Regions from separate parts of the Planococcus sp. VCh962 genome, predicted to be linked through region 2. Evidence: riboswitches for the same ligand, from Rfam matches in the RefSeq annotation. Region 2 holds a riboswitch; each other region holds the start of a gene.
The links. A riboswitch is a leader RNA that binds a small molecule or an ion and turns the genes downstream of it on or off. The one in region 2 is predicted to bind S-adenosylmethionine.
Positions count from the first base shown of each region.

Region 1: another riboswitch for S-adenosylmethionine. It lies ahead of AC3AQ9_RS04620 (aliphatic sulfonate ABC transporter substrate-binding protein); the one in region 2 lies ahead of AC3AQ9_RS09215 (O-acetylhomoserine aminocarboxypropyltransferase/cysteine synthase family protein).
Region 3: another riboswitch for S-adenosylmethionine. It lies ahead of AC3AQ9_RS15420 (MetQ/NlpA family ABC transporter substrate-binding protein); the one in region 2 lies ahead of AC3AQ9_RS09215 (O-acetylhomoserine aminocarboxypropyltransferase/cysteine synthase family protein).

Region 1 covers NZ_JBYLHS010000001.1:911,267-918,112, forward strand. Annotated here, with positions in the region: gene AC3AQ9_RS04600 (class I SAM-dependent methyltransferase) at 1-196, shown strand, start outside; gene acsA (acetate--CoA ligase) at 360-2,084, opposite strand; gene AC3AQ9_RS04610 (ABC transporter ATP-binding protein) at 2,086-2,799, opposite strand; gene AC3AQ9_RS04615 (ABC transporter permease) at 2,814-3,653, opposite strand; gene AC3AQ9_RS04620 (aliphatic sulfonate ABC transporter substrate-binding protein) at 3,667-4,656, opposite strand; SAM riboswitch class I at 4,810-4,922, opposite strand; gene metG (methionine--tRNA ligase) at 5,311-6,846, opposite strand, start outside.
Region 2 covers NZ_JBYLHS010000002.1:380,675-387,520, reverse strand. Annotated here, with positions in the region: gene AC3AQ9_RS09240 (M20 family metallopeptidase) at 1-226, opposite strand, end outside; gene AC3AQ9_RS09235 (MetQ/NlpA family ABC transporter substrate-binding protein) at 315-1,154, opposite strand; gene AC3AQ9_RS09230 (methionine ABC transporter permease) at 1,234-1,884, opposite strand; gene AC3AQ9_RS09225 (methionine ABC transporter ATP-binding protein) at 1,874-2,905, opposite strand; SAM riboswitch class I at 3,044-3,157, opposite strand; gene AC3AQ9_RS09220 (glycerol-3-phosphate acyltransferase) at 3,285-3,926, opposite strand; SAM riboswitch class I at 4,058-4,173, shown strand; gene AC3AQ9_RS09215 (O-acetylhomoserine aminocarboxypropyltransferase/cysteine synthase family protein) at 4,276-5,565, shown strand; gene metX (homoserine O-acetyltransferase MetX) at 5,578-6,591, shown strand; gene AC3AQ9_RS09205 (hypothetical protein) at 6,812-6,846, shown strand, end outside.
Region 3 covers NZ_JBYLHS010000006.1:104,186-111,031, forward strand. Annotated here, with positions in the region: gene AC3AQ9_RS15410 (NAD-dependent epimerase/dehydratase family protein) at 1-112, shown strand, start outside; gene ltaS (lipoteichoic acid synthase) at 590-2,614, shown strand; SAM riboswitch class I at 2,949-3,061, shown strand; gene AC3AQ9_RS15420 (MetQ/NlpA family ABC transporter substrate-binding protein) at 3,158-3,967, shown strand; gene AC3AQ9_RS15425 (methionine ABC transporter ATP-binding protein) at 4,033-5,061, shown strand; gene AC3AQ9_RS15430 (methionine ABC transporter permease) at 5,048-5,719, shown strand; gene AC3AQ9_RS15435 (enoyl-CoA hydratase/isomerase family protein) at 5,738-6,514, shown strand; gene AC3AQ9_RS15440 (alpha-hydroxy acid oxidase) at 6,531-6,846, shown strand, end outside.

The DNA of each region.
Region 1 (6,846 bases), on a different contig from region 2:
AAAACCGCAAAACGCCTGGATGCGCGCAGCATTTCTCCCTGTCCAGTTCTTGGATGGATTCGAAACCACTTCACCGCATGTTACAGGGATTATTCCGTTCTTGTTAAAGGAGACCGGCTTTGCGGCCATTGAAGAAACCGGAAAATTTTCGACGATTGCCGGAACAATGAGGGCATACAAAGCTTATAAACCTTGAACTGTTTAAGTTTCCTAAATGTTTCTTTTAAAGCTTATTGAAAAGGATGCAAATTAAAAGGGAGAAAACATGCTGATAGAAAGCATGTTTTCTCCCTTTTCTAATAAAACTTCTCCCTATTTTTGCTTTACTTCTAATAATTCGTCAATGTAAAAATGATTATCTATCTTTGCGAGTTGACCAAATGATTTGATTTTCCCTTAGCTTCTCTGGCTTTTAATTCACGGCGAAGCACTTTTCCACTGATCGGGGTTTTGGGCAGCTCTTCGAGAAATTCAATTTCCCTCGGAGCAGCATGGGCCGCAAGCCCGCTGCGCACAAATAAGCGCAATTCTTCTAATAACCCGTCGCTTTCCTCATACTCTTTGTTCAAGACGATAAAGGCCTTCACTATTTCCCCTCTTACGGCATCCGGCTTTCCAATAACACCCACTTCGGCAACCGCTGGGTGTTCAATCAGCTTACTTTCAACTTCAAATGGCCCGATTCTTTCCCCTGAAGAGTTGATCATGTCGTCACTTCTTCCTTGAAAAAAAACATATCCGGTTTCATCGATTGTTGCCAAATCGCCGGATAAATACCAGCCATCAAACGGGAAATACGACGAGTATTTAGCCGGATCTTTCCACACTTCACGCATAATCGATGGCCAGTTTGCTTTTAGGGCCAATTGGCCGACAGCCCCCACTTTTAAAATTTCACCATCATCGCCTAAAATAGCCGCTTCAATTCCTGGGAACGGTTTTCCCATTGACCCGGGCTTGATCGCTTCAGATGGCAAGTTGACGATTAACTGAGCTCCTGTTTCCGTCATCCACCACGTATCGTGGATGCGGTTTGAAAGTGTCTCTATTCCCCATCTCACAATTTCCGGGTTCAATGGTTCACCGACGCTTAGAATATGCCGGATTTTTGTAAGATCATAGTTCTTTGTCAGTTCATCGCCTTGTGCCATCAGCATTCTGAAGGCCGTCGGTGCGCTGTACCAGACCGTTACACCCGTTCGCGCTAAAATGTCATACCATTCTTTGGCGCCAAATCTGCCTCCGTGAATAACAGTCGTCGTGCGGTTCAGCAATGGAGCGAACACGCCGTAGACGGTCCCGGTTACCCATCCTGGGTGGGCCGTGCACCAATAAATATCGTCTTCTTTTAAATCCAATACCCATCTGCCTGTGATGTATTGCTGAATCATCGCCCGATGCGCATGGATTATTCCTTTCGGTTTGCCTGTCGATCCGCTTGTATAATGGATATTCAATCCATGCTCAAGATCTACCCATTCAATTATGTTTTCTTCTGCTTCAATTTTCCTTGCTTCTTCAAATAGAGAGATTTCATCTCCCGTACATTGTTCCGGTTCAGCTGTAATTAAAACGGTTGTTAAAGATGGCAATTGATCCCGCTGAACCCGTTTCACCAGTTCAGGTGATGCGATCAAAAAAGTTCCTCCGCAATCCTGGATTCTTTCTTTTACGGCATCTTCCATAAATGCTTCAAAAAGCGGCCCTACGACAGCTCCAAGCTTTATGGCTGCCAGCATCGCAATATGGCAATCCGGGTGCTTCGGCAAAAATACAAATACGAAGTCTCCTTTTTTCACCCCTCGATTTTTCAACACCGTCGCCCATAAATCCGATTTTTCTTTTAATTCACGATATGTAAGTTTGTATTCTTCGTTGTCTCCAATATAATGAAGTGCAGTTTTTTCACCATATCCTGCTTCAACATGCCGGTCTGCACATTCATAGGCCATATTCACTTTTCCTGTTTGGGACCAGCTAAAATTCGACTCGACTTCTTTCCACGAGAAAGCTTCCCTGTTCGACAGCTCTTCTGTGATATTATAATTATCCTTTTTCGGATAAATGATCGTACTGTTCGCCATTTTACTCGACCGCCTTTCTAGTTTGCAGTAATTTCAGTATCTCTGATTTTTTCTCCGCAAGAAGTACACTTCCGCGATCTCTCGGTTTTACAGCTTCCACTGCCAATTCAGCTTGAAGATAACCCGGCTGGCCGCCCAAGATGAAGATGCGGTCGCATAAATATAGGGCTTCGTCTATGTCATGCGTCACAACCACCATCGTGGATAGTTGCTTCTTTTGGATTTCCAATAATAAATCCTGCAATTGCATTTTAGTGAAGGCATCCAGTGCACTAAAAGGTTCATCTAATAGCAGAACACCGGGTTGCCCTATCAGCGCGCGAGCGATTGCCGTTCTTTGAGCCATTCCACCTGATAAATCTTTCGGGTAATAATCTCCGAAATCGCTTAACCCCACTAAATCCAAGTAGTCCTGAACTTCAACTTTATTTACATCTTTATTTCCAAACAAGATGTTATCTTTGACCGTGAGCCAAGGCATAAGCCGGGGTTCCTGAAAAATCATGCCAATGGGCTGCTCGCCCACTTCAGCAATTTGTATTTTTCCGTCGAAGTCCTGATCCAGCCCAGACAAAACCCGAAGAAGAGTACTTTTCCCGCACCCACTCGTTCCCAGAATGCCAACGGTCTCACCTTCTTGAATAGAAAAGGACAGATTTTTGAATCCAGCCAGTCCGTTATTGAACGTTCTTGAGGCCTCTTTCACTTCCAACATCTTGACCACTCCTCTTATTGTTGGTTCTGTAAATTATCCTGCCATCTCAATGCACGTGCTTCTAACCCTTTCAAGAGAGCGTCCGTGGCTTTCCCGAGTATGGCAAACAGGATGATGCTTGCCATGATAAGTTCAGGCGAATACGTATTCTGGCCTACAACCAGTAAATAGCCGAGTCCTTGGCCGGCACCCATTAATTCAGCAGCAACTACGAACATCCAACCTAAACCGACGCCGCTGCGCAAACCTACAAGAAAAGACGGCAGCGAAGCCGGCAAAATGATGCGGCGCACAATTTGGAATGAAGTAAAGTGATAAATCTTTCCTACTTCTATCAGCTTCCGGTCTACCCCTTGAATACCAGAGACGATATTCAAATACACCGGAAAGAAAACACCGACCGCAATTAACAGCACTTTGGATGGTTCTCCGATTCCCATCCATAAAATGAATAATGGCACCCAGGCAAGGGAAGGGATGGATCTGAAGGCTTGGATTAATGGATCCACAAGCTGTTCAAACCATTTGAAATAACCTACGAAAGAGCCCAATACAAGCGCTGTGAAAGCCCCGGCAAAAAATCCGATCAATACCCGAAGAAAAGTAATGCCGATATGCCCCCAAAGGGTTCCATCTTGGGCCATTTCTAAAATCTTTTGAAAAATAGTGGTAGGGGCCGGAAAAACATAGGTGTCTATCAAGCCAAAACGGGCGGCCGCTTCCCATGCGACCAAAAGAGCGATCGGCAATACCGAGCCGAGTACAAGGCCTCTTGCTTTAGTTGAATCTGCATGGGATTTTGACTTTTTATTTTTCTCTATCAGAAATTCGTTTGTTTTAGCATTGACCGTCATCCAACTCGTCCCCCTATTCTGTTGCGATCACTTTTTTGGCAAATCGATCAATGATTAATTCATTCACTGTTTTTTCGATATCTTGATCGCTTTTGATCACATTTTCTGCCTTCAAGACTTCGCCTGCCTCTTTTAGTGCCTCGATTTGTTTATTACCGGGAATCGGGTCAGAAAAATCATTTCGCTCGATGCTCTTCTTCGCCACTTCCAACTTCATGTCCGCTTGCTTTGCTAAGATTTCAGCTGCTTCATCCGGATTTTCCACAACCCATTTCCGTGCTTTTTCATATACCTCAATTACTTTTTCTACAACTTCCGGATTCTGTTCTGCGAACTCTGATCGCACATTCAATGTGCCATATGTATTTTTATCGTGATCACGCACAAATAAATTTGCACCAGAATCAACTTCAACTCTCGCCATATGCGGGTCAAGGCCTGCCCACGCATCCACCTGTCCAGTTAACAAGGCATTGGCACCATCCGCATGCTGTAAATTCACAATTTCCAAGTCCTTCGATGAAAGACCGGCTTCCTGCAGTGAGCGCAGAAGGAAGATATACGGATCCGTCCCTAAAGTTGCGGCAACTTTCTTTCCTTTCAAATCTTCGACTGTTTTTATCGGCGAATCTCCTGTCGCTACCAATGCAGTCCATTCTGGTTTCGAATAAATATAAACCGACTCGATCGGTGACCCATTCGATTTTGCGATTAATGCCGCTGCTCCCGCAGTAGAGCCAAAATCCACGCTTTTAGAATTTAAAAATTCCAAAGCCTTATTGCTTCCTTGGCTAAGAACCCATTCAACCTCAATGCCTTCTTCTTCAAAAATTTCTTCTGCCCATCCAAACTCCTTTAAAGCCAAACTCGTAGGTGAGTAATATGCATAATCAAGAACTACCTTTTTCAACTTTCCTTGTTCTTCCCCTTGTGCATTTGAACAAGCCGTCAGGATAAGTGACGCACTTACAATAAACAAAACCAATGCAATAATTTTCTTCATTCCGATTCCTCCTAAAATAAGTTTTATTTTTTCTTTAAAGTTTTGAAGACTTAACCAATTCGCTTACTAGGTTTTACCAAATAGACTTTCCTCCTTTTTTAGATTGAACATACAAAAAGCCCCCTTCAATTAAGAAGAGGGCAATAAATCCTCCTCTTATCTTTCCGATTCCTTCGAATCAGTAGGATTTAGCACCTTACCAGAATATAATTCTGGTGGTTGCCGGGCTTCACAGGGCCTATTCCCTCCGCCGCTCTTGATAAGAGTACTATTCACTTTTAAATGTACAAATTTTCAATCAATCGAACCATTGGGAATTATCATACAATAAGATTAATTTAAAAGTCAACTAATTTTTGATTTTTTTTACTTTTACCTTAATTTTAAAACATTGCTTGAAAGAATTTACATTACTATTTTTCATTGCTCAATTTCCATTCTACTCCAGCCCTATCCTTGAATGGACCCGATCATTTTCCTTCTGGCACTGGAAGATTATTCGTTGTTCCGAATTCAAGCTCTGCAAGGGCTTTCCCCTCTCATGCGGTCGAGCCAGTATATTTAAGTTGCTAGTATCACCTAGGTTGCAGCTGCTTTTTTCTTCATTAGTGTTCTTCGACTTTTATTCGTTTGCAGCATTAAGTGAAATACCTCTTAACTTGATTTGGAGTGACGAATTAGCTTGTCTAGCTCTTCTTCAATTCTTTTCACATCATATCTTTCAAACAAGGGCTTGATATTCGATATTTCTTCTGCTTCGCAAGTTGTATACTCCCAAGTCAACTTCTCGATTTCTAATATTCCTTTTACTTTTTCAGTTGAAAACGGCAAAAACGGGTTCAATAATTGAATGACATTGGTGATAATCAGCACGCAATTGGCAATCGTTTGGTCGCAAGAAGCTCGATTTTGCTTTAATTCCTTCCAAGGTTCTTTTTCATCAAAGTATTTATTGGCATATCGGATAAAGGAGAAAACTTCTTCAATTCCTTGTTTAAAATGAGCATCCTCTATTTTTTGGCCCACGCTCTCATATAGCCCTTCAATTCTACGTTTTAAATCCGGTTCTATTTCCGCTTTCGGGATCCTTCCTTCATAGCTTTTTTCAATAAATTTGAGGGTGCGGTTGATAAAATTCCCATATGCACCTAACAGTTCACTGTTATGGCTATAAATGAATTCCCTCCAGGAAAAATCCGTATCCCGGTTTTCCGGTGCATTGATCGACAGGAAATAACGGATCGAATCCGGATCATACCTCTCCAGAATATCCGGGACCCAAACCGCCCAGTTTTTACTCGTCGATATTTTTCGCTTTTCAAGCGTTAAGTATTCATTGGACACAATGTGAGTCGGCAGCCCTTCAACCCCGATCCCTTTTAAAATAGCTGGCCAGATAATGGAATGAAAAGGGATGTTGTCTTTGCCGTGTACGTAGTAAGCAATAGTTTCTTCCTGCCAATACTCCTGATCATCCTGCTGTTTTTCTTCTGCCCATTGCCGGCTGGCTGAATAATAACCCGAAACAGCTTCTATCCAGACATAGACCTTTTTATCCTCATAGCCTTTTACCGGCAAGGGCACGCCATTCGGCAAATCCCTTGATACGGCCCGGTCCAGCAGCCCTTCTTTCAAATAACGTTCGGATAAATGGATTGCATTTTCGCGCCAGGCATTCTTCTTTTTTGCTTCTCTGACGTAAGCCGCAAGTTCTTCCTGAAAAGCACTTAACGCGAAATAGAAGTGTTCCGTCTTTTTCACGGTCGGGACATTCCCGCAGATTTTACATTTCGGCTCCAATAAATCCAACGGATCCAAAATCGTGGAACAGTTGTCACATTGGTCTCCACGGGAAGTGTGTGAACAGACTGGGCAAATTCCTTCTACATATCGATCTGGAAGAAATTGCTGGTCGTATTCACAATACATCTGATCAATTTCCTTTTTATAGATATGGCCATTATCCATCAAAGTTAAAAATATTTTTTGGACCGTTTGATGATGAAAAAAACCATCTGTCCTTGTGTAGATATCATAGGTGAATCCGAGCCGGGAAAAATCATTTGAAAATTCTTGGTGATAATGGTCTGCTACCTCTTTTATGGTCTTTCCTTCTTGATTGGCCCGAATGGCAATCGGCGTCCCGTTGCAGTCGCTGCCTGAGACATATAAAACGTTCTCGCCTTTTAA
Region 2 (6,846 bases):
GCGGGCTTTCCTTGCTGGCAAAAAAGGCTGTCTCATGGCCGGCAACACTTGTCTCCACCTTAAAACCGGCATCTTCAAGCAATTCAACCAGCGTGGCGCTGGCGAAGAATTCTTCATTGCCAATTTCCGGTTTGGCATGGATCGCTTGGCTTGTCGCGATATATTCCTCGCGTTTGGAATTGATGGACTGGGAAATGGTTAACGCTGCTTCTTTGATAGCTGTCATTGATTTTCCTCCTCAAAATTTACTGGGCACTATTATAGAATCAACCGAGCATTCAGCGGAATGAAGCCCCGCTGATTGAAGTTTCTCTTTATTGATAATCCACTAGCTCTTCTACAGGGACAAATGTCGGAATCTGGGCGCCTTTTGTATGTTCAATAATGAAATCTGCTGTATCTTCCTGTTGGTATAATTCAACGATTTTCAAGAAATCAGGATCATCAGCGTTTTCTTTGCTGGCAGCAATTAAGTTGATATAAGGCGCCGCTGTTTCACTTTCACGGGCAATCGGGTCTTCTGTCGGATTCAATCCTGCGTCAACCGCAACGCCGTTGTTGATGATGGAAGCAGCTACATCCGGCATAGCGCGTGGTGTCTGACCTGATACCATTGGAACCAGCTCGATTTTTTTGGGGTTTTCAATAATGTCATCCGCTGTTCCAGTCAATCCAGCATCTTCAGAAAGTTTGATCAATCCAGCCTCTTGCAATAGCAATAATCCGCGTCCCATATTTGTTGCTTCATTTGGCAAAGCAATTTGAGCACCTTCTGGAAGTTCGTCAATGGACTTGTACTTTTCTGAGTAAAGGCCCATCGGTGCAATAACTGTTGAACCGATGGGTACGATGTCAATATTATGTTCTGCAACAAATTCATCGAAATAGGAAATGGTTTGGAAAGCATTCAAATCCAATTCTCCTTCGGCAAGCGCCATGTTAGGAGCGACATAATCCGAAAACGTAACGATTTCAATGTCAATTCCTTCTTTTGCAGCTTTTTCCGCTACATAATCCCAGATTGTCGTGTCCGAACCACTGATGCCAAGTGTGACTTTTCTGTTTCCATCAGCACTTTCTTCATCGCCGCCTCCGCACGCTGCTAGGATCAAAGCCACCAAGGCCAGTAATAAAAGGGATGTAATTTTCTTCATGTTGTTATTCCTCCAATAGTTGTTTGTTTTAATATTGTTTGGCAATCAATTAAAATTTCACACATGCTGCCTGCAATTTTTAACTTCTTCTGACCCGTTTTGATAAGACGTTGCCAAACGATTGGACGCCTTGCACAAGGACAACAAGAATGGCAACGGTGATGAACATGACTAATGTGTCAAAGCGCTGGTATCCATAGGTAATCGCTAAATCTCCGAGACCGCCGCCACCGATTGCACCAGCCATAGCGGATGCCCCGATTAAACCGACAATTGCAATGGTCAGGGCCAGCACCAGTGAACTTAATGCTTCCGGGATTAAAAAGCGGAAGATGATCTGGGCTGGCGAAGCGCCCATTGCCTGAGCGGCTTCGATAACGCCTTTATCGACTTCTAAGAGCGAGTTCTCGATCAGCCGTGCAATATAAGGGCCAGCGTAAAAGACGAGAGGGACAATGGCAGCGGCTGTTCCGATGGATGTGCCAACGATCAGCCGGGTCAGTGGAATAATGGCAACCATCAAAATGATAAACGGCACGGACCGGAAAATATTGATGATGACATTCAGTACTTTTGAAACCGATTCGTTTTCCAATAAATGCCCTTTGCGGGTGACAACCAGCAAAATGCCAAGCGGGAATCCAATGATCAATGAAAAGAAAAAGGAAGCTCCCGTCATATAAACCGTTTCCCAAAGGGCCTCTAAAATTTGTTCGTTATCAATTAGCATAGTTTGCTACCTCCTCAACCTTGACTGTGTCGCTCCGGATAGCTTTTAAGGCCTGCTGGATTTCAACAGGAGGACCAGAAAACTCTACAATCAGATTGCCGTAAGGCGAGCCTTGCAGTTCTGTAATATTGCCGAACAGCACATTGAGATCCAAATTGAATTCGCGGGAAACTCTCGACATCAATGGCTGTCCGACCGCAGATCCGGTAAATTGGATGCGGTAAATCGCATGGCTGCGATTAGGATCCTGAATCTGGTTAAGCAATGATTCTGGGAGTTCATCGTTCATCACTGACCGGACAAACCTTTGGGTAGTGGGATGTTGCGGTTTAGTGAATACGTCGAATACGCTTCCTTGTTCAATCACTTTTCCTGCTTCGAGAACAGCCACTTTATCACAGATTTCACGAATAACACCCATTTCATGCGTAATCAATAATATAGTGATATTGTATTCACGATTGACGCGCCGGAGTAATTCCAGAATGGATTGCGTCGTCTGCGGATCAAGGGCTGACGTTGCTTCATCACATAAGAGAACAGAAGGATTAGTGGCAAGTGCGCGGGCAATGCCAATACGCTGTTTCTGTCCACCCGAGAGCTGGTCCGGATACTTTTCAGCCTGGTCAGCAAGGCCAACAAAGTCCAGCAGATCTTTGACTTGCTCTTTGATCTTGTTTTTTGGCGTTTTCGCTAAAATAAGCGGCATGGCTACATTGTGGAAAACGGTCTTCGAATTCAGCAAATTAAAGTGCTGGAAAATCATTCCGATGTCTTTCCGTGTTTCCCGTATTTCTTTGCTGGATAAAGTAGATATGTCTTTGCCGTGTATTAAAACCCGGCCGGTTGTTGGCCGTTCCAGCAAATTGACCGTTCGGATCAATGAACTTTTGCCGGCGCCGCTGAACCCGATGACGCCATATATTTCACCGGTTTCGACAGTTAAATCAATCCCGTTCAATGCATGGATTTCCTGTTTGCCGGACTGGTAGGTTTTTGCAACCCTTTCAAATTGAATCATCTGTCTGCCTCCTCTTGCTGTGGGAATTCTGCAAATCTTGTTGCGTACTTTTCTATCTTTCCTAATTATTGAACGAAAAAAAGCCTTCTTTTTTCTTATCGACAAGAAAAAAGAAGGCTTCGGCATGAAACCATCTCGCTCTCATCTTCCAAATGCAAAATCGCATTTGCAGGAGTTAGCACAGTTTTCGCATATAGCGAATCCGCTGCTGAAACGTCAAAGGGCCTGTCCCTCGGTTTCTCTGGATAAGAAAGTGATGTACGTTATTCGATTTGTAATGTTTACTTTATTGCGAAATAACGAATAAGTCAAGGGGATTTGCAATAAAAATTTAACTTAATACAGAAAAATATGAGTTGACCCAAGAGCGGCGGGCATCTTAGGCGGAGCCGGCCGGTTTTTTCCGGAAAACAGAAGAGACCTTATTTTCTGTTCCATTTTTAATGCGTGCGATGTTTTCGAGATGCTTCCAGAGCGCCATGGCAAACAAGGCGAAGGCTGTTACTAAAGGCCATAACCCTTCAGCCGGCCAGTAGGCGATGGCAAAAAACATGCCGTATAATACGAGAACTCCGACCACCAAATAGTCGGTAGCCAGCGCTGCCAGCACAAGCAGCAGCCCGCCGGCCAGGCCAAGCTTCCAATCAAGGGCTAACATGACGCCGATGACAGAAGCCGTTCCTTTTCCGCCATCAAAGTTCATATAGAACGGAAAGTTATGGCCGAAAATGACACCGGCTCCTGCGAAGAACAGCAGCATCCAAACCATTTCATCAGGGAAAGAAGAGCCGCTCAGCAACAAGCGGAAACCTGCCACAACAGCCGCTCCTTTAAGAATATCAAGAAAAGCTACCAGTGCTCCATATTTCCAGCCGAGAACAATGGCTGCATTTGATGCTCCTGAATTTTTGACGCCTTCTTTTTTGACATTTACGCCGGACAGCAGCTGGGCAGCAATAGAACCATGCAGACAGCCGATCAAATAACCTAAAATAAGTGCAAGTGCAATCCATACAATCATTATTGTTCACCTCTATTACTGTAAACGTATAAAAAAGTAATAGGTTTCAAAATCTTTTGAAAAAATGCACTTGACAAAATTATTTGTTTTATTTTATACTTCTCAACATGATGGAAAACTAAATCTGAATACTCTTATCAAGAGAGGCGGAGGGAATAGGCCCTATGATGCCCGGCAACCAACAAGCGACGCTTGGAAAGGTGCTAAATCCTACAGATCCGGGACGACGGGATCTGGCAGATGAGAGGAGGCAATCCGTATATGACGGCCCTCTTCTTAAGTGAAGGGGGCTTTTTTCTATTCCTCCTCAACCATGGTTTCCATCAAAAAAACCTTAGGAGGAAACAAAATGACAAACTTTAAACCTGAAACGCTTTTATTGCATGGGGCACAGCAACCGGATCCAGTAACTGGAGCCAGAGGGGTAGCCATCCATAAAACGACTTCTTATGTGTTTAAAAATACGGAGCATGCCCAGAATTTATTCGGGTTAAAAGAAACAGGAAATATTTACTCACGCATCATGAACCCGACGGTTGACGTTTTTGAACAGCGCGTGGCGCTTCTTGAAGGCGGAACAGCAGCGGTAGCTTTATCTTCAGGAATGGCAGCCATTGCTTTTTCTGTCCTGAACATAGCAGAAGCAGGCGATGAAATTGTGGCGGACGCCAATCTTTACGGCGGTACATACAGTCTTTTTGCCAACACATTGCCGCGTTATGGCATCACCGTTAAATTCGTGGATGGCACGAATCCGGAAAACTTCCGTGGAGCCATTACAGATAAGACAAAAGCGATTTTTGGGGAAATCATCGGAAATCCGAGCTTGAATGTCTTTGATGTTGAAGCAGTGGCAAATATTGCCCATGAGAATCAAATTCCTTTATTGATTGACAACACCTTCGCTTCACCATACGGAAGCAACCCGATTGAATTCGGCGCTGACGTTGTCATCCATTCTGCGACAAAGTGGATTGGCGGACATGGGACAACTATCGGCGGTGTCGTTGTAGATGGCGGGAAATTCAACTGGAACAATCCAAAGTTCCCGAACTATACGCAGCCGGATGAAAGCTATCATGGCATCCGCTTCGGCATCGATGTGGAAGGTGTATCTTTCGCGACTAAGCTGCGTGTCCAATTGCTGCGTGATTTCGGTCCGACATTAAGTGCCGAAAGTGCTCACGCGTTTTTACAGGGACTGGAAACTTTGCATTTGCGTATTCCACGCCACAACAGCAATGCCCGTATTGTAGCCGAATACTTGAAAAACCATCCTCAAGTGGAATGGGTTAATTACATCGGTTTTGAAGATCATCCGTCTCATCAATTGGCACAGAAATACTTAAAAGACGGATACGGTTCGATTGTCAATTTTGGCGTCAAAGGCGGACGCGAAGCTGGACGCAAAGTGATTGACAGCGTTGCGTTATGGTCCCATGTAGCAAATGTCGGAGATGCGAAATCGCTGATCATTCATCCGGCCTCAACAACGCATCAGCAGCTGAAAAAAGAAGAACTGGAATTATCAGGCGTTACAGAAGAATTGATCCGCTTATCGGTAGGATTGGAAAATCCGGAAGATTTGATTGCCGACCTTGAACAAGCCATTCAGGCAGCGGTACTCGAGAACGTATAGGAGGCGACGGAAATGACGACAGTATCCATAGGAACACTGACCCTGGAGTCGACGGAAATCTTGCATAACGTAGAGCTTGCCTACGAACGATGTGGCAAAAAAGATGCTCCTGTGATTCTCGTCTGCCATGCCTTAACCGGTGATCAATTTGCAGTCGGCAATGCTGAAAATCCGGGCTGGTGGTCAGGATTGATCGGACCAGGGAAAGCCGTGGATACAAACGTTTTTCAAGTCATTACGTTTAATGTGCTGGGTGGCTGCAACGGATCAACAGGGCCAATGTCCATCAACCCGGAAACCGGTAAGCCATACCGTGCTTCGTTTCCGGACCTTACCATCCGTGATATGGTGCGGGCAGAGTATAAGGCGCTAAAGGAATTAGGAATCACTCATCTGACAGCGGTCCTCGGGGGATCGCTGGGCGGCATGAAGGCGCTGGAATGGGGACATTTATACCCGGACTTTGTGGATGCTATTCTTCCGCTCGCTGTTACACCGGCATACAGTGATTATGGAGTAGCTTTTAATTGGCTTGGCATTCAAGCGATAGAGAATGATGCGTTTTTCAATAATGGAAATTATGCGGATTCCTCTGAACTGAAAGGCTTTGAATTGGCGCGCATGGCCGCAATGGTTACTTACCGAAGCGGCAACCTGTTTGATCAAAGGTTTCGGCGCTGTTCCAATGAGGGACGCTTTGAAGTGGAATCTTATCTCGATTATCAAGGGAAAAAATTGGCTAGGCGTTTTGATGCCAATAGTTACTTGACCTTGCTGAAAGCGATGAATACCCATGATGTATCAAAAGAAAGAATAGAAGTGGAAATCTTTTCTTTATCCTTTACAAAAGACTTGCTGTATCCGAGTGAGCAATTGATCCCTTGGCTTCAAGGGCTGCCGAATGCCTCTTGGGAAATCGTTGAAACGCAATTTGGACACGATGGTTTTCTCGTGGAATTTGAGAAATGGAGCAACCATATCAAAAAGAAATTGAATCATTTAGTAGTTCCCCAACTCATGCCTTAGCATGAGTTTTTTCTTTTTTGAGAGAATCGGTTTTATATGATTCTCTTTAATGCGACAATTTTAAAATGAAAATTTAACATTTTTAAATGGAATAGGCTACCAGAATGAAAAGAGATCAGCTGCAGGGCGATGAAAAATTTTGGAATATAATAACAATGAGCATTTAATGTGGTACCATTAAATCAGCAGTGAATAATATTGAACAAGGGAGAGAAGCCCTGTGCATGAAGAGTCGACGAAACAGCTCCTGAAAAA
Region 3 (6,846 bases), on a different contig from region 2:
CCGCGACACGCTCGCCTGGGAAGCCACCCGGACGGTAACAGACCGCAAAGCTGGCCTGGATCCGGAGAAAGAAAAAATGATACTGGAAGATTGGAAACAACGAGCGCTTTGAAATGAAGGGTAGAATTTGGATGTTAACAGGATGGCTCCTTGTTATCAAAGGGGCCATTCTTTCATTTTATAATTTTAGATGGGGACATCACTGTGCAAGGCCAATTTATTATCAAAGCTTAAAATTCCAAGAAGCTTTAGGGATTGCTGTGAATAAAACAAGACAAGTGATTGTTCCATTGCGCAAAGCGAAATTTAAGAAGAGCACCAGATAGTTGCAAGGAAAAAGTGAAAAGAAGTGGCTATTCGCTGGGAACTTTAAATCGGAAGAATCGTTCCTAGAAGTAGAGGCTTTAACACTTTTAAATCAATAGCAGTGACGGCGAAAAACTTTAAACTGTCATTTTTAGTGATATTTTAGTAAAATAGAGTTTGTCATTCTTTGTAAGAAACTCTCGCTTGGAGTCATCTATCTTCAGGCTTTTTTAGTTCAATGTCCAAACAGTTCCCGTGAAGTTTAATTATAAGAAGGTGCAATATGGAAAAAATTAAAACTACGAAAAACAAAAATTTCAACAAGTATGTGCCTCTTTTTCTCTTAGCTGTAGTTATGCTTTGGCTAAAGACCTACTTGTCCCAAAAAACACAATTTAAATTGGATGTCGATGGATTCCTCCAAGAGTTCCTGCTGTTTATCAACCCCCTCGGATCCGCGCTATTGCTTTTAAGCCTGTCGCTGTTATTTAAAGGAACACGAAAGTACATATCGCTTCTAGTGATTTACTTCCTGATGTCTTTCTTTTTGTATGCGAATGTGGTCTACTATCGGTTCTTCAGTGATTTCATCACATTGCCGACTTTGTTCCAGACGCAGAATTTCGGGGATTTAGGTGGCAGCATTGCTACGTTGATACAGCCGACCGATATTCTTTTCTTTGTAGATGTCATTTTACTGGCATATCTGGTGTTCTCGAAAAGAGTCGAAAAAGAGTCCCGGAACATTCGGAAAAAAGCGGTTATTCCGGTCATCACGTTCGCGTTGGCCATTTCGTTCTTCAATCTGGGCTTGGCCGAAGGAGACCGTCCGCAATTACTGACCCGCGGCTTTGACCGGGCTTATATCGTGAAGTATTTGGGCATGTACAATTACGCTCTTTATGACACAGTTGAAACGCTGAAATCCTCTTCACAACGAGTGCTGGCGGACAGCGATGAAGTTACAGAAGTGTTGAACTACACGAAATCCAATCATGCGACTCCGAATGAAGCATATTTCGGTGCAGCTGAAGGAATGAATGTCGTTTACTTGCATCTGGAATCGATGCAGACATTTCTGATGGATTACAAATTGAACGGGGAAGAAGTGACTCCGTTTTTAAACTCGATGATCAAAGATAAAAATACCCTGTATTTCGATAATTTCTTCCATCAAACCGCTCAAGGCAAAACAGCGGATGCGGAATTCCTGCTGGAAAACTCGCTATTCGGATTGTCGAAAGGTTCGGCCTTTATTACCAAAGGTGATAATACGTACCAGTCAGCTCCGGCCATTTTAAAGGACAAGGGCTACACTTCAGCGGTATTCCACGGCAACAATGGAACGTTCTGGAACCGCTCTGAAATCTATAAATCTTTCGGCTATGACCATTTCTTTGATATTGAGTCTTATACCGGCCTGACAGAAGCGGATATGGCTGAATATGGCGTAATGGATAAGCCGTTCTTTGACCAGTCAGCGGAACTTTTAAAGACCTTGCCGGAACCTTTTTATTCGAAATTCATCACAGTGTCGCATCATTTCCCTTATAAAATCGATCAGGAGTTGACGACGATTGAAAAAGGCACCACTGGCGATGCAAGCGTCGATAATTATTTCCAGACGGCGCGCTACGCAGACGAAGCGCTTCAGCAGTTCTTTGCAGATCTGGAACAATCCGGTTTAGCGGATAACACCATGATTGTGATGTACGGCGACCATTACGGAATTTCTGACAATCACAATAAAGCGATGGAACAAGTGCTTTCTAAAGAAATCACACCGGTTGAAAACACCAAGCTGCAGCGGGTTCCGCTGTTCATCCACGTGCCAGGCATGGAAGGCGGCATCAACCATACGTATGGCGGCCAAATCGACCTTCTGCCGACTGTGATGCATTTGCTTGGAGTGGAAACACAGGATTATATCCAATTTGGTACAGATCTGTTGTCCGAGGAGCATGAAGAACTGGTCACTTTCAGAAATGGCGATTATGCCAGCCCGGAGATCTATTCAATCGGTGACACCTTCTATGACCCAGAAACCGGTTTGCCAATCGAAGAAGATCAGTTGGAACAAGCGCAAAAACTCCAACAGTACGGAAATTACGAATTGCAGTTGTCAGACCGGGTAGTCAATGGCGACTTGCTGAGATTCTATACGCCTGAAGGATTCACGCCGATTGATCCAGCTGATTACAATTACTTGAACAAGCCAACTGTAAAACCAGTTGAAGTACCAGTTGTAGAACCGATCGAAGAACCAATCGAAGAACCAATCGACGAACCAATCGAAGAAACTGAATAACTGATGAATGAAAAAGGTATCCTGGAAGCTGTTTTATTGGCTTTTGGGATAGCTTTTTTTCTTTTGCTTGCTAAGAACAGTATCTCAAAAGATTGATAAGAGAATGCAAAGAGAGTGTAAAGAATTGTGAATGTTTGGACCCGATTGCAGCGCTAAATAGTGTTTTACGGCTTAACGGATTGTTGCCGTTCATGAAAGGAATAAGCTGAATTGAAAATGAATTTTCATTTCGGTATATAATTAGTAAAAAAATAATATTAAGAAAACATTGACTTTGGCATATTGATAGGCTAAATTAATCAATAAGGTTTCGCAATTGAATAAGCAACTAAATCTCTTATCAAGAGTAGCGGAGGGACTGGCCCTATGAAGCTCGGCAACCATCTATGTTAATCACATGGAAAGGTGCTACATCCAGCAGAACTGAAAGGTTCTGAAAGATAAGAGAGGATGAATTTTACGATAAATTTGTGCCTCTCTTTCTTTATGGAAAGAGAGGCTTTTTCGTATTTCGGGCTTAAAAAACTATTGGGGGATATTAAAATGGAAAAACTTGGAATCTTTACAGCGTTAACTTTATCAGCAGGTTTATTGGCAGGATGCAGCGGCAATGCCGAATCAACTGAATTGAGTGAGGAAAAATTAGTGGTTGGCGTTACTTCAGGTCCCCATGAGCAAATCATGGAAGTGGTATCGGAAGTGGCGAAAGAAGATGGCCTGGAAATTGAACTGAAAGTCTTTACGGATTATGTATTGCCGAACACAGCACTGTCCGAAGGCGATTTGGATGTGAATAGCTATCAGCATAAACCATTCTTGGAAGCTTTCAATGCTGACCACGGAACAAATTTGGTAGCCGGCGCTACAACGATTCTAAATCCGATGGGGGTTTATTCAAACGAATATGACTCTATTGAGAAGTTGCCAAAAGGCTCCACTTTCGGCTTGCCGAATGATCCGACGAACGGCGCCCGTGCCCTGTTCATCCTGGAAGAAGCGGGAATCATCACGCTGAAAGAAGGAACGGAAGAAACGGCATCGGTTTTTGATGTAGAAGAAAATCCGCTGGAACTTGAATTCATCGAATTGGAAGCAGCACAGATTCCGAAGCAGTTAAGTGAACTGGATGCAGCGGCCATCAATACAAACTGGGCGATTGAAGCCGGATTAAACACGCTGGAAGATTCAATTTTGCTGGAATCTAGCGACTCTCCATACGTCAATCACATTGTGGTAAGAGAAGAGAATAAAGACGATGCGGTTCTTGAAAAGCTGAACGCGGCTTATCAGTCTGATAAGGTCAAAGCCTTTATCGAAGAAGAATTTGATGGGTCTGTATTGCCAATCTGGTAAAATTCGGAGAGCCGCGTGGCATTTATGCCACGGGCCTTTCCTATTTAGAAGGAAGTGTAACGAGCATGATTCAACTAGAGAACGTTTCAAAAGAATTTAAATCGAAAAAAGGGATGATCCGGGCAGTGAATGATGTATCGCTGCATGTGAAAAAAGGGGAAATCCATGGTGTCATCGGCTATAGCGGAGCCGGGAAAAGTACGTTGATCCGCTGTGTGAATTTACTGGAGGCTCCGACCACCGGAAAAGTCCGGCTGAATGACCGGGAGTTTACGGAGCTTTCGAAAAGCGAACTATTGGAAGAACGCAAAAACATCGGCATGATTTTCCAAGGCTTTAATTTGCTGCGGACAGCTACAGTCGAAGAGAACATCGCCATTCCCTTGAAGCTGATCGGGGTGGAAGCTGTGGAAATTCCAAAGCGAGTGGAAAAGTATTTGGACATTGTCGGTTTGACGGAAAAGAAAAATGCCTATCCGGCCCAGTTGTCAGGCGGACAGAAACAGCGTGTCGCCATTGCCCGCGCTCTTGCACAAGAGCCGGATGTTTTGCTCAGCGATGAAGCGACCAGTGCGCTCGATCCTGAAACCACTGAATCGATTCTGGATTTGCTGCTGAAGATCAATGCAGAATTCGGCATCACCATTTTGCTGATCACCCACGAAATGCATGTCATCCAAAAGATATGTGACCACGTCTATGTGATGGACGGCGGGGAAATCGTGGAAGGCGGCCCGGTAATTGAACTGTTTTCAAAACCGCAGCATAAAACGACACGGAGTTTCCTGAATACCATTTCACAGCGCAAATTGTCGAAGGAATTCGTCGGCAACTTGAAGAAAAGTGGATCGGTGCTGCGCTTGACGTTCCGCGGAGAAGCTACGGGAGATCCGGTACTGGCGGCTATGGCAAAAGAATTTGACGTAAAGCCGAATATTTTAACGGCGAATATCATGGAATTGAAAAATGGGGTTATTGGAAACCTCGATGTACATATTGCAGGAGCAACAGAAGAAGTTGGCCGCTCTTTGGAATTTTTGAAAGACAAAGGCGTAGTGATTGAGGAATGGGATGATCAATATGGAAAGATATAATACGTTCGTTGAACAATGGCTGCCGGTGATCGGAGCCGCAGTTGTCGAAACAGCACAGATGGTGTTGATTTCATTGGCAATCTCCGCTGTGCTTGGGATACCGTTAGGGATTTTGCTGGTATTGACGCGCCGCGGGCAAGCTTGGGAAAACAAATGGGTTTATCAAATCCTGAATCTGGTCGTCAATATTATCCGCTCAGTGCCATTCATTATTTTGCTGTTTTTCATCTTGCCATTTACCAAACTGATTGTCGGTACAACGATTGGCGTCCAAGGCGTCATCGTGCCACTCGTCATCTATACAGCACCATACATAGCCCGCTTAATGGAGTCTTCTCTATTGGAAGTGGACAGCGGGGTCCGGGAAGCTTATGAAGCCATGGGCATCAAAACAAGGCATATTATCTGGAATGTATTATTGCGCGAAGCACGCCCGTCGATTGTCCTTGGCTTGACGATTGCTACAGTCGGACTGATTGGCGCGACGGCGATGGCGGGGCTTGTGGGAGCAGGCGGCTTGGGCGACTTGGCTTACCGTTACGGCCATCTGCGCTATGAAGTCGATGTCATGTATGCCACTGTCTTCATCTTAATCATTCTGGTGCAAGGCGTTCAAAGTCTCGGGAATTATTTCTCGGCACGCTTAAAAAAAGATTAAAAAGAGGAGTTTATTTCAATGCAAAACGATTTGTATTTGGAGAAAGACGGGGCGATCGCGACACTCGTGATCAACCGCGCAGACCAGCGCAATGCATTTTCGCTGGATATGTTCAAGCTATTGCCTTCCTTGCTGGCTGAAGCAGCTGAAGATTCTTCTATCAAGGTTCTGATTCTTAAAGGCGTCGATAACAGAGCTTTTTCAGCAGGGGCGGATATCAAGGAATTCATGGACAATCGCTTGTCTCAGCAAAAAGCGAAAAACTATAACGACCATGCATTAGCAGCGATCGAGCAGCTATACCGTTTCCCGAAGCCGACCATTGCACTGATCCGCAAACTGGCCATCGGCGGCGGATTGGAATTGGCGATGTCCTGCGATTTCCGCATTGCGTCAACCGACAGCAAATTCGGCATCACAGCTGCGCGTCTCGGCATCATCTATAACCTGCGGAGCACGAAACGCCTGTTGAATGTTATCGGTCCGGTTAAAACCAAAGAGTTGTTGTATACCGGAAAATTGATCAAAGCGGAAGAAGCGAAGGAACTCGGAATCGTGCAGCAGCTGCACGAAGGAGATGCGGCTAACGAAGCTGCATGGAGTTTTGCACAGGAGCTGGCTGCTGTGTCATCAACGGCGATGCATGGCAATAAAAAAGTGATTCAAGCCATCATTGACGGGGCACAATCGGAAGATGAACAAATAGCTTCGCTAATTTTGGATTCTTTCGAATCTGATGATTATAAAGAAGGCATTCAAGCTTTCCTAGAGAAAAGACAACCGAATTTCACTTGATAAAGGAGCGAAAAGGATGAACAGCAGATTAGAAGGAGATGCGTTTTTAAAAAGCATCGTCTCTCAAAACGATTCTCCGCTGACGCATGAAGAGTGGGAACAAAGCGCAAGACAGAAAATGAAAGCACATGAGTTCGGGCATATCCGTTCAGGTGCTGGAGCAGAAGAAACGCTGCGGCGCAACCGCTCCGCGTTTTCAAAATGGGCCATCCTGCCTCGCATGCTGAATGACGTTTCTGCTATTGATACGTCCATCACTTTATTCGGGCATAAGTACGAACATCCTTTTCTGCTGGCTCCGATCGGCATGCAAAGACTTGCCCACGAAGACG